Regions from separate parts of the Streptomyces speibonae genome, predicted to be linked through region 1. Evidence: riboswitches for the same ligand, from Rfam matches in the RefSeq annotation. Region 1 holds a riboswitch; the other holds the start of a gene.

Region 1 (5,166 bases):
GGTGTGCGCGGCCACCTCGGGGCCCGGCGCGATCCACCTGCTGAACGGCCTGTACGACGCCAAGCTGGACCACGTCCCCGTCGTGGCCCTGGTGGGGCAGACGAACCGCAGCGCCATGGGCGGCTCCTACCAGCAGGAAGTGGATCTCGCCAGTCTCTACAAGGACGTCGCGTCCGACTTCTGCGAGACCGCCACCGTCCCCGAGCAGCTGCCGAACCTGATCGACCGTGCCCTGCGCACCGCGTACGCCCGGCGCACGGTCACCGCGGTCATCGTCCCCGGCGATGTGCAGGAACTGGACTACAGCCCGCCCACGCACGCCTTCAAGATGGTGCCCTCGAGCCTCGGTCTCGGCCGGTACGCGCCGGTGCCGGCCGAGGAGGACCTCCAGCGGGCGGCCGACGTGCTGAACGCCGGCGAGAAGGTGGCCGTCCTCATCGGGCAGGGCGCCCGCGGCGCACGCGAGGAGGTCGAGCGGCTGGCGGACGTCCTCGGCGCCGGGGTGGCCAAGGCGCTGCTCGGCAAGGACGCCCTGCCGGACGACCTGCCCTACGTCACCGGCTCCATCGGCCTGCTGGGCACCCGCCCCTCCTACGAGCTGATGCAGGAGTGCGACACCCTGCTGATGATCGGCTCCAGCTTCCCGTACACGCAGTTCATGCCGGAGCTGGACCAGGCGCGGGCCGTGCAGATCGACATCGACCCGCACATGATCGGCCTGCGCTACCCGAACGAGGTCAACCTCGTCGGCGACGCCCGCGAGACCCTGCGCCGCCTGCTGCCCAAGCTGCACCGCAAGCAGGACCGGGCCTGGCGGGAGAAGACCGAGAAGAACGTGGCCCGCTGGTGGGAGATCATGCAGCGCCGCGCCGCCGTCGGCGCGGACCCGGTCAACCCGGAGTACGTCGTGCACGCCCTGGACGGCAAGCTCCCCGACGACGCCATCCTCACCGCCGACTCCGGCTCGGCCGCCAACTGGTACGCCCGGCACCTGCGGCTGCGCGGCCGCATGCGCGGCTCCCTGTCCGGCACCCTGGCCACCATGGGCCCCGGGGTGCCGTACGCCATCGGCGCGAAGTTCGCCCACCCCGACCGGCCCGCGATCGCCCTGGTCGGCGACGGCGCCATGCAGATGAACGGCATGATGGAGCTGGTCACCGCCGCGAAGTACTACCGCGAGTGGTCCGACCCGCGGCTGATCGTGGCGGTGCTGAACAACGGCGACCTCAACCAGGTCACCTGGGAGATGCGCGCCATGTCCGGCGCCCCCCAGTTCGAGGAGTCGCAGCACATCCCCGACCTCCCCTACGCCGACATCGCCCAGCGCATCGGCCTGGACGGCGTACGCGTGGAGAAGCCCAAGCAGGTCGAGGCCGCGTGGGACCGGGCGCTGGCAGCCGACCGGCCCTTCGTCATCGACTTCCGCACCGACCCGGCCGTCCCGCCGATCCCGCCGCACGCCTCGCTCGACCAGATCGAGGCGGCGGCCACCGCGATCCTCAAGGGCGACAGCGACCGCGGCTCGATGGTGAAACAGGGCCTCAAGGCCAAGGTCCAGGACCTGCTCCCCGGCACCCGCCACCGCGACGACCGGCCGGGCGCCGGCAAGCACGACAGCACCGGGGAGAACACGTGACGCGGGCCCCGTCACGAGGACGGGGCCCGCGGCCGCCGGTGCGCGGGACGAACGTCAGCCGCTGACCGTGATGTTGGAGCTTCCGCTGCTCTGGAAGCCCTCGGTGGCCATGATCATGTAGTACCGGAACTCGCCCAGGTTCATGCCCGCGCGCGCCCAGGCGTCGAAGTGGTTGCCGGTGGTGATGGTGCCGGAGCCGATCACCTTCGACTGCCGGACGCTCCAGTACTGGTCGAAGGTGCGGGTGCCCTCGACGGAGGGGGCGTTGTAGCGCGTCGTCTTGTAGATGTCGTACGTGCCGCCGTCGCTGTAGACGGTGCCCCGGTGCTCGCCGGTGGGCCGGTAGCTGCCCCAGTTGTCGACGATGTAGTACTCCACCAGCGGGTTCGACGTCCAGCCGTAGAGACAGCCGTAGCCGTTGCCCGACGGGTTGAAGTAGCCGCTGTAACGGACCGTCCTGCGCCCGCCGTTGCCCCAGCCCTTGCCCGCGACGAAGTTGCCGCAGTTGGTCCACTGGGTGCTGTAGCTGCCGCCGCCGTTGAGCGTCATGGAGACGGAGCCACCGCCGTCGGTCCAGAACGAGTAGTACATGCCGTCGTAGCCGGTCTGGTTGGTCGTGATGGTGGTGGCGGCGTGGGCGGTGCCGGGCAGCAACAGTCCGGACGCGGTGGCGAGCGCGGCGGTGCCGGCGCCGAGGAAGCCGCGCCGGCTCAGGCCGCCGAAGGGAGCGGGGTTCTGCTGAAACTGGTCCTGCTGCGTGCCGTCCTTGTGCATGCGTCCTCCCGATGAAGGCTGGTGGGGGGCGGGCGGCCGGGGCCTGCCCGCGGGCCTTGCAGGGAAGTCTTCGGAGACCGCCATGAGCCTGTCAACAGTTTCGACCAAGTTTCGGAAACATTTCCTTCACATGGAGAGGGTTGAGATGTGGCATATTCGCAGTTCAGATAGCCTCCTACGCGACTCACCTCCTTCAGCGCATGGTGATGTGAATGCATAACACCGCAATCAAGAGAGCAGAGGGCGAAACTTTCGGACACGCGTGCCGAGGCGCGAGGGGGCGTGCGCGTGAAGCTCCGCCCATGCGCCCTTTTGCCCTGAGCCGGGCGGCTCGCAGGATCACCGGTTCATCACCGCGACGGGAAACAGGAAGCCGGTGCGAATCCGGCACGGTTCCGCCACTGTGACCGGGGAGTTGCCCCCGTCCACACGCCACTGCGCACCGCGCGGGAAGGCCAGGGGGAGGAGCGTCGATCCGGGAGTCAGGACGCTGGCCTGCCGCGGGCCCGATCCGAGGAGCGCGGACTCCCCAGGAGGCTTCACGTGTACGACGGCATGTCCCGTCCCCCGCTGTTCACCCCTGGACGTGGCCCGCTTCCGGGCCCGCATGTTCGTGCTGCTCTCCCTGGTCACCGGCGTCATCGTCGCGGCGTGCGGACCGATCGGCTTCGTCGGCCTGATGCTGCCGCACACCGTCCGCCTCGCCGTCGGCGGCGACCACCGCCGCGTGTGCCGGCGGCCGCGCCCTTCCTCCCTCCCCCCGAGTGAACACGGAAGGGGCCCGCGCGAGCGATCACTCACGCGGGCCCCTTCGTCGCGCCTGCCGTGAAGGGTGAGAAGACGATCACGAGCAGGACGTCTGTCGCGGCTACAGGCGCAGAAGCAGACTGTCGCCCCGCTCCTTGGCCGCGGCGTACCGCTTCGCCACGTCCTGCCAGTTGACGACCTGCCACATGGCCTCGATGAAGTCCACCTTCTGGTTCCTGTACTGCAGGTAGAAGGCGTGCTCCCAGGCGTCGAAGACGAGGACGGGGGTGGAGCCCTGCCCGACGTTGCCCTGATGGTCGTAGACCTGCTCGACGATCAGCCGGCCGCTGAGCGGCTCGTGGGCGAGCACGCCCCAGCCGGAACCCTGCGTGGTGGCGGCGGCCTTGGACAACTGGGCCTTGAAACCGGCGAAGGAACCGAACGACTCGGTGATCGCGTCGGCCAGTTCCCCGACACCGTCCCGGGCGAGGGGCTCGCCGCCACCACCGTCCTTCGGACCGGTCATGTTCTGCCAGTAGACCGAGTGCAGGATGTGCCCCGAGAGATGGAACGCCAGGTTCTTCTCCAGGCCGTTGACCGCCCCCCACGCCTCCTTGTCCCGCGCCTCGGCCAACTGCTCGAGGGTGTCGTTGGCCCCCTTCACATACGCCGCGTGGTGCTTGTCGTGGTGCAGCTCGATGATCTCCGGACTGATGACCGGCGCGAGCGCCGAGTAGTCGTACGGGAGCTCCGGGAGCGTGTAGAGCGCCATGCCCAAGGTCCGCCCTTCGACGTTATTGCAAGTTATGTGCAACTGCATCATACCGGCAAGTGTGGCGGGCCGTCGTACATGAGTGGGACTGGAGGAGGATGGCCGCCCAGGGCCAGGCGGCTTCGTATCCGGACCACGCAATGGCCGCCGGTCGCGAGCTCGCCAGGCGGAGGGAGACGATTCACTCCCGGTGGTCAGTGATGAACGTGTGAATGACCTGAGTCAGGCGGCGGCGGTCCCGCTCCGTCAGATGTGAGGCCTCCCCCACCTGTGCGAGGAAATAGCTCAGGCTCGCAGTGCAGATGTCTCCCTGCCGGTCCGGCAAGCTGCATGAGATGGACTTCCCGGCCGGATTCCCCTGCGTGACGGTGGACACGAACAGCGCGACCGTGTCATAGCGGGAGTCTCTGCCCCAGAGATACGAGCTGGAGCCGGCCTGAACCCGGACGAGCGAGGCATGCAAGTTGCGGACACCGGTCGACAGAGGGGTCACCTCTTCATCCGGCGGTTTGGTGCAGTCCGCGCCTGGTGACAACCGGGCGACCTCGGGAAGGTACTCACAGCCGTAAACCGACGAGTAGGCGGCCCCGGCCGGGGCGAATGCTTCCGACACCCCCGAACGGCCGTCGTCCGCCCCCATGAAGAAGTGGATGCTGCTGGCTCCGAAGACGAAGTGACAGGTCCCTGTTTCGGGACCGAGTATGTACTGCACGGCGTCACCGCGTCCGGCCCGTATACCGGCGACGGCCGCCCCTCGGGGAAGAGTCAGTGGGCTCGGCAGACGGACGGAGTCCGGTATGGGGTCATCCGTGGGTACGGCGTAGGCGGACCTGTTCTCGCAGGTTCGGACATGCACCACCGTCTCCACGGCGCCGTCCGTGGCGGAACGGCCGGAGGACGCGGGCGGGTCGGGGCGCTCCGGTGAATCGGAGCAGCCTGTGACGAGCAGGACGACGGCCAGGACCGCCGCGCCCACCAACCCGGCCGCGTGTGATCTCGGGCCAGGTCGTCGGGCCGCCCACGAACCACTGTCTGAGAACCAGTCCGGCCGCACTCCGTGCATGAAAGTGACTGCTTCCTCGTCAGGACCGCACGCCGCTTCCGCAGCGGCATCCCGTCAGCCCTTGCCACCTGATGCCCAGTTGAAGACGCAAGGGACCGCCGTCAGCGGTTTTCCAACGCGTGCCGAAGAAACGGTGAGCCGGGTCGGACACTGCACTGTCATGGGAACTACTGG
Region 2 (5,166 bases), 720 kb from region 1:
CATGTGCATCGTCTCGTCGCGGAACACCCAGTTGGTGCCGGTCGCCAGCCCGTGCAGCAGACCCCGGCCGCGGAACCAGTAGACGTAGGCGAAGGCACCGTAGAAGAACAGCCCCTCGATGCACGCGGCGAAGCAGATCAGGTTCAGCAGGAAGCGGCGGCGGTCCGCCCGCGACTCCAGCCGGTCGATCTTCTCCACCGAGTCCATCCACCTGAAGCAGAACTCGGCCTTCTCCCGGATGGACGGGATGTTCTCCACGGCCGCGAAGGCCGCCGCCCGGTCGTCCGGGTCGGGCAGATAGGTGTCCAGCAGCGTCAGATAGAACTGGACGTGCACCGCCTCCTCGAACAGCTGCCGCGAGAGATACAGCCGGGCCTCGGGGGAGTTGATGTGCTTGTACAGCGTCAGCACCAGGTTGTTCGCCACGATCGAGTCGCCCGTGGCGAAGAACGCCACCAGCCGTCCGATCAGGTGCTGCTCCTCGGGGCTGAGCTTCGCCAGGTCGGCGACGTCCGAGTGCAGGTCCACCTCCTCCACGTGCCAGGTGTTCTTGATGGCGTCCCGGTAGCGCTCGTAGAAGTCCGGATAGCGCATCGGGCGGAGCGTCAGCTCGAAACCGGGGTCGAGCAGGTTCTTGTCGGTCATCACTGGCAGGCCTCGCAGGACTCGGGGTTTTCCAGGGAGCAGGCGACCGCTTCGGGGCCGGGCGTCTGCCGGGCGGGGACGGCAGCGGTGGCGCGCGCCGCCCGGGCGATCCGGGTCGCCGGGCGGGACCGCAGGTAGTACGTGGTCTTCAGGCCCTGTTTCCAGGCGTAGGCGTACATCGAGGAGAGCTTGCCGATGGTCGGTGTCTCCAGGAACAGATTGAGCGACTGCGCCTGGTCCAGGTACGGCGTGCGGGCGGCGGCCATGTCGATCAGACCGCGCTGCGGGATCTCCCACGCCGTGCGGTACAGCCGGCGCACCTCCTCGGGGATCCACGCGAAGTCCTGCACCGAGCCGCCCGCCTCGCGCAGCGCCTCACGGGTGCGCGCGTCCCACACGCCGAGCTGCTTCAGATCGTCCACCAGGTACGAGTTGACCTGGAGGAACTCCCCGGACAGCGTCTCGCGCTTGAACAGGTTGGACACCTGCGGCTCGATGCACTCGTACACCCCCGCGATCGACGCGATGGTGGCGGTCGGCGCGATCGCCAGCAGCAGCGCGTTGCGCATCCCGGTGGCCGCGATCCGCGTCCGCAGCGCCGCCCAGCGCTCCGGCCAGGCCGGCTCGACGTCGTAGTGGTCGGGGTGCAGCACGCCTCGCGCGGTGCGGGTTTCCTCCCACGCGGGCAGCGGGCCGGCGCGCTCGGCCAGGTCGGCGGAGGTCTCGTAGGCGGCGAGCATGATCCGCTCCGCGATCCGCGTGGACAGGGCCTTCGCCTCCGGGGAGTCGAAGGGCAGCCGCAGCTGGAAGAAGACGTCCTGAAGGCCCATGGCGCCCAGACCGACGGGGCGCCACCTGGCGTTGGAGCGGCCCGCCTGCTCGGTCGGGTAGAAGTTGATGTCGACGACCCGGTCGAGGAACGTCACGGCCGTGCGCACCGTGGCGTCGAGGCGCTCCCAGTCGATGTCCCCCTGCCGCACGAAGGCGCCGAGGTTGACCGACCCCAGGTTGCAGACCGCGGTCTCCCCGTCGTCGGTGACCTCGAGGATCTCCGTGCACAGGTTCGAGGAGTGGATGACATGGCCCGGGGCCGCCGTCTGGTTCGCCGTCCGGTTGGCCGTGTCCTTGAAGGTCATCCAGCCGTTGCCGGTCTGCGCGAGGGTGCGCATCATCCGGCCGTACAGCTCCCGCGCCGGGAGCGTCCTGCGCGCCAGGCCCTCGGCCTCGGCGGCCCGGTACGCCGCGTCGAACTCCTCGCCCCACAGGTCGACCAGCTCCGGCACGTCCGCGGGGGAGAACAGCGACCACGGCCCGTCGTCGGCCACCCGGCGCATGAACTCGTCCGGCACCCAGTGCGCGAGGTTCAGGTTGTGCGTACGGCGGGCGTCCTCACCGGTGTTGTCGCGCAGCTCCAGGAACTCCTCGATGTCGGAGTGCCAGGTCTCCAGGTAGACCGCCGCCGCGCCCTTGCGCCGCCCGCCCTGGTTGACCGCGGCGACCGAGGCGTCCAGCGTCTTCAGGAACGGGACGATGCCGTTGGAGTGCCCGTTGGTGCCGCGGATCAGCGAACCCCGTGAGCGGATGCGGGAGTAGGCCAGACCGATGCCGCCGGCGTGCTTGGAGAGCCGGGCGACCTGGTGGTAGCGGTCGTAGATGGAGTCCAGCTCGTCCTTGGGGGAGTCCAGCAGATAGCAGGACGACATCTGCGGGTGCCGGGTGCCGGAGTTGAACAGGGTGGGGGAGGAGGGCAGGTACTCCAGGCGGCTCATCAGCGTGTACAGCGCGGCGACCTCCTCCACCGAGCGCGCGCTGTCGTCCTCGGCGAGACCGGCGGCGACCCGCAGCAGGAAGTGCTGGGGCGTCTCGACGACCTTGCGGGTGACCGGGTGGCGCAGCAGGTAGCGGCTGTGCAGGGTGCGCAGGCCGAAGTAGCCGAAGCGGTCGTCGGCGCCGGGGTCGATCAGCCCGTCGAGCCGGTCGCCGTGCCGCCGGACGAACGCGGCGGTGCGGTCGGCGATGAGCCCCTCGCGGTGGCCGGTCGCGACGGACCGGGTGAACGACGTGACGCCCTGGGCGGCGGCCTCGGCGCGGATGCCGAGGGTCAGCAGCCGGGCCGCGAGCCGGGAGTAGGCCGGGTCCTCGGAGATCAGCCCGGCGGCCTCCTCGGTGGCCAGTTCCCGCAGCTCCGTCTCGTCGGCGTCCGCGGACCGGCCGCGCAGCGCGGCGGCGGCGACCCGGCCGGGGTCGGCGTCGGGCAGGTCGGCGGTCAGCTCGGTCAGGGTCCGCAGCAGCGCGGCACCGGGGCCGCCGCTCTCCTCGGGCACGTCGATCGCTGAAGCCGGATCGGCTGGCGCGATGGTCACGTGGGGCTCTCCCTCGCTCGGCACGGGGCCTCGAAGAGCGCAGGGGGCAGCACACGAGCGCACGCGGCGCCGCGTCCACCGGCCCATTCCGCGAGGCCCGGACGTCGGGGCACCCGGACCGGACGGCCGGGTGCACTGTCGGCAGGTCCTCGGACTGACGCCCATGCGCCCGGAAGCGGGCAGGCATGGGTACACCGTTGCGGGACAGTTCCGGATTCACACCGGATTCCCCTGCGACGACAGCGAGCATGAGCATACATCTTGTGCCGGGTGTCGCCGACAACCCCATATGTTGTGCCGTGCTGGTGTCAGAGCGTCAGCTCGTAGGTCATGAGCGTGATGTCGTCCAGCTCCGGCAGCGGGTTCCAGTCCCGCTCCGGGGTGCGGGTGAAGCCCACCCGCTCGTAGATGCGGTGGGCGGCGTGCATGGTGCGCTGGGTCGACAGCACGATCCGCCGGCGCCCCCCGATCGCCCGGGCCCGCTCGACACAGGCGCGCACGAGGGCCTCCCCGGCGCCGCGGCCGCGGCCCGCGCGGGCCACCGCCAGCATCCGCATCTCCGCCTCGTCCGGTGCCGCTATGTCGGCCATCGGCCCGGGGCCCGGCACGAAGGTCACCCCGCCCAGCAGCGCCCCGCGCTCGGTGGCCACCAGCACCTCGGCCGCGGCCGCCCGCTTCGCCACGTCACGCAGTTCGTCGAGATACCGGTCGCTCTCCCCGAAGTCCAGCAGTCCGTCCAGCAGATACGCCTCGGCGGTGATGTCACCGAGTTCCTCGTACTCCCCGGGCCGCACAGGTCTGATGACGATGTCCATGGGGGGAGTGTGCCGGACGGGTACGGCGACGGGCCGCCGGAATTCTCCGGCGGCCCGTCGTTCCAGAGCGGCTGCGGCGTCAGTGGCTGCTGCTGCCCGCCGTGGCCGGCGGGAGCTCCACCTGGACGCCGGCGTCGCCCGCGTCCACCGTGTAGTCCTCCGGCTTGGTCTGGTCGATGCCCTCGGGCGCCTTGAGGGCCCGCATGACGAAGGTCAGGACGACCGTGACCACGACGTTGAGCACGAAGGCCGTGAGACCGATGTAGCCGATCTCGCCGATGCCCGGGATCTCCTCCGACGACCCGCCGAAGTGCTTCTGCGTCGGCGAGGAGACACCGTAGGCGGCGGCGGTGCCGTAGATCATGCCGACCGCCCAGCCGCCGATCAGCGCCCAGCGGTGGAACCAGCGGGTGAACAGGCCGCCCACCAGCGCCGGGAAGGTCTGCAGGATCCAGATGCCGCCGAGCAGCTGGAAGTTGATCGCGACCGTCTTGTCCATGGTCAGGACGAAGAGCAGGGCGCCCACCTTCACCAGCAAGGACACGATCTTGGAGACCTGGGTCTCCTGCTTGGGCGTCGCGTCCGGCTTGATGAAGTCCTTGTAGATGTTGCGGGTGAACAGGTTCGCCGCCGCGATCGACATGATCGCCGCCGGCACCAGGGCGCCGATGCCGATCGCCGCGAAGGCCACGCCCGCGAACCAGTCCGGGAACATGTTCTCGAACAGCTGCGGAATGGCCAGCTGGCCGTTGCTGACCTTGACCCCGGCCGCGATGGCCATGAAGCCCAGCAGGGCCAGCAGCCCCAGCATCAGCGAGTACAGCGGCAGGATCGTGGTGTTGCGGCGGATCACCTCACGGCTGCGCGAGGACAGCGTCGCGGTGATCGAGTGCGGGTACATGAACAGCGCCAGCGCGGAGCCGAACGCCAGCGTGGCGTACGTCCACTGGCTCGCCTCGCCCGGCACCAGCGAACCGCGCGGCGCGCCGGTGGCCGGGTTGGTCTCGCTGTAGGCCTCCCGCGCGGAGGCGAAGATCTCGTCGAAACCGCCCAGCTTGATCGGGATGTAGATGATCGCCACCACGATGACGATGTAGATCAGGGTGTCCTTCACGAAGGCGATCAGCGCGGGGGCCCGCAGACCCGACGAGTACGTGTACGCGGCCAGCACCGCGAAGGCGATCAGGATCGGCAGGTCCTTGATGAACCAGTTGGTGTCCTCGCCGCCGCCGACGCCCATCACGTCGAGCACGGCCTGGATGCCGACCAGCTGGAGCGCGATGTAGGGCATCGTCGCCAGGATGCCGGTGACCGCGACGGCCAGCGACAGACCCTTCGAGCCG

The links. A riboswitch is a leader RNA that binds a small molecule or an ion and turns the genes downstream of it on or off. The one in region 1 is predicted to bind cobalamin.
Region 2: it holds a riboswitch for cobalamin, as region 1 does, so the genes downstream of both, AC5L3C_RS11980 (ribonucleoside-diphosphate reductase subunit alpha) here and AC5L3C_RS08765 (iron chelate uptake ABC transporter family permease subunit) in region 1, are expected to answer to the same signal.

The regions. Positions count from the first base shown of each region.
Region 1 covers NZ_OZ480260.1:1,996,565-2,001,730, forward strand. Annotated here, with positions in the region: gene AC5L3C_RS08755 (thiamine pyrophosphate-requiring protein) at 1-1,636, shown strand, start outside; gene AC5L3C_RS08760 (glycoside hydrolase family 11 protein) at 1,691-2,410, opposite strand; cobalamin riboswitch at 2,755-2,906, shown strand; partial or broken gene AC5L3C_RS08765 (iron chelate uptake ABC transporter family permease subunit) at 2,991-3,140, shown strand; gene AC5L3C_RS08770 (superoxide dismutase) at 3,279-3,929, opposite strand; gene AC5L3C_RS08775 (hypothetical protein) at 4,111-4,641, opposite strand.
Region 2 covers NZ_OZ480260.1:2,713,678-2,718,843, reverse strand. Annotated here, with positions in the region: gene AC5L3C_RS11985 (ribonucleotide-diphosphate reductase subunit beta) at 1-645, opposite strand, end outside; gene AC5L3C_RS11980 (ribonucleoside-diphosphate reductase subunit alpha) at 645-3,008, opposite strand; cobalamin riboswitch at 3,132-3,304, opposite strand; gene AC5L3C_RS11975 (GNAT family N-acetyltransferase) at 3,317-3,823, opposite strand; gene mctP (monocarboxylate uptake permease MctP) at 3,903-5,166, opposite strand, start outside.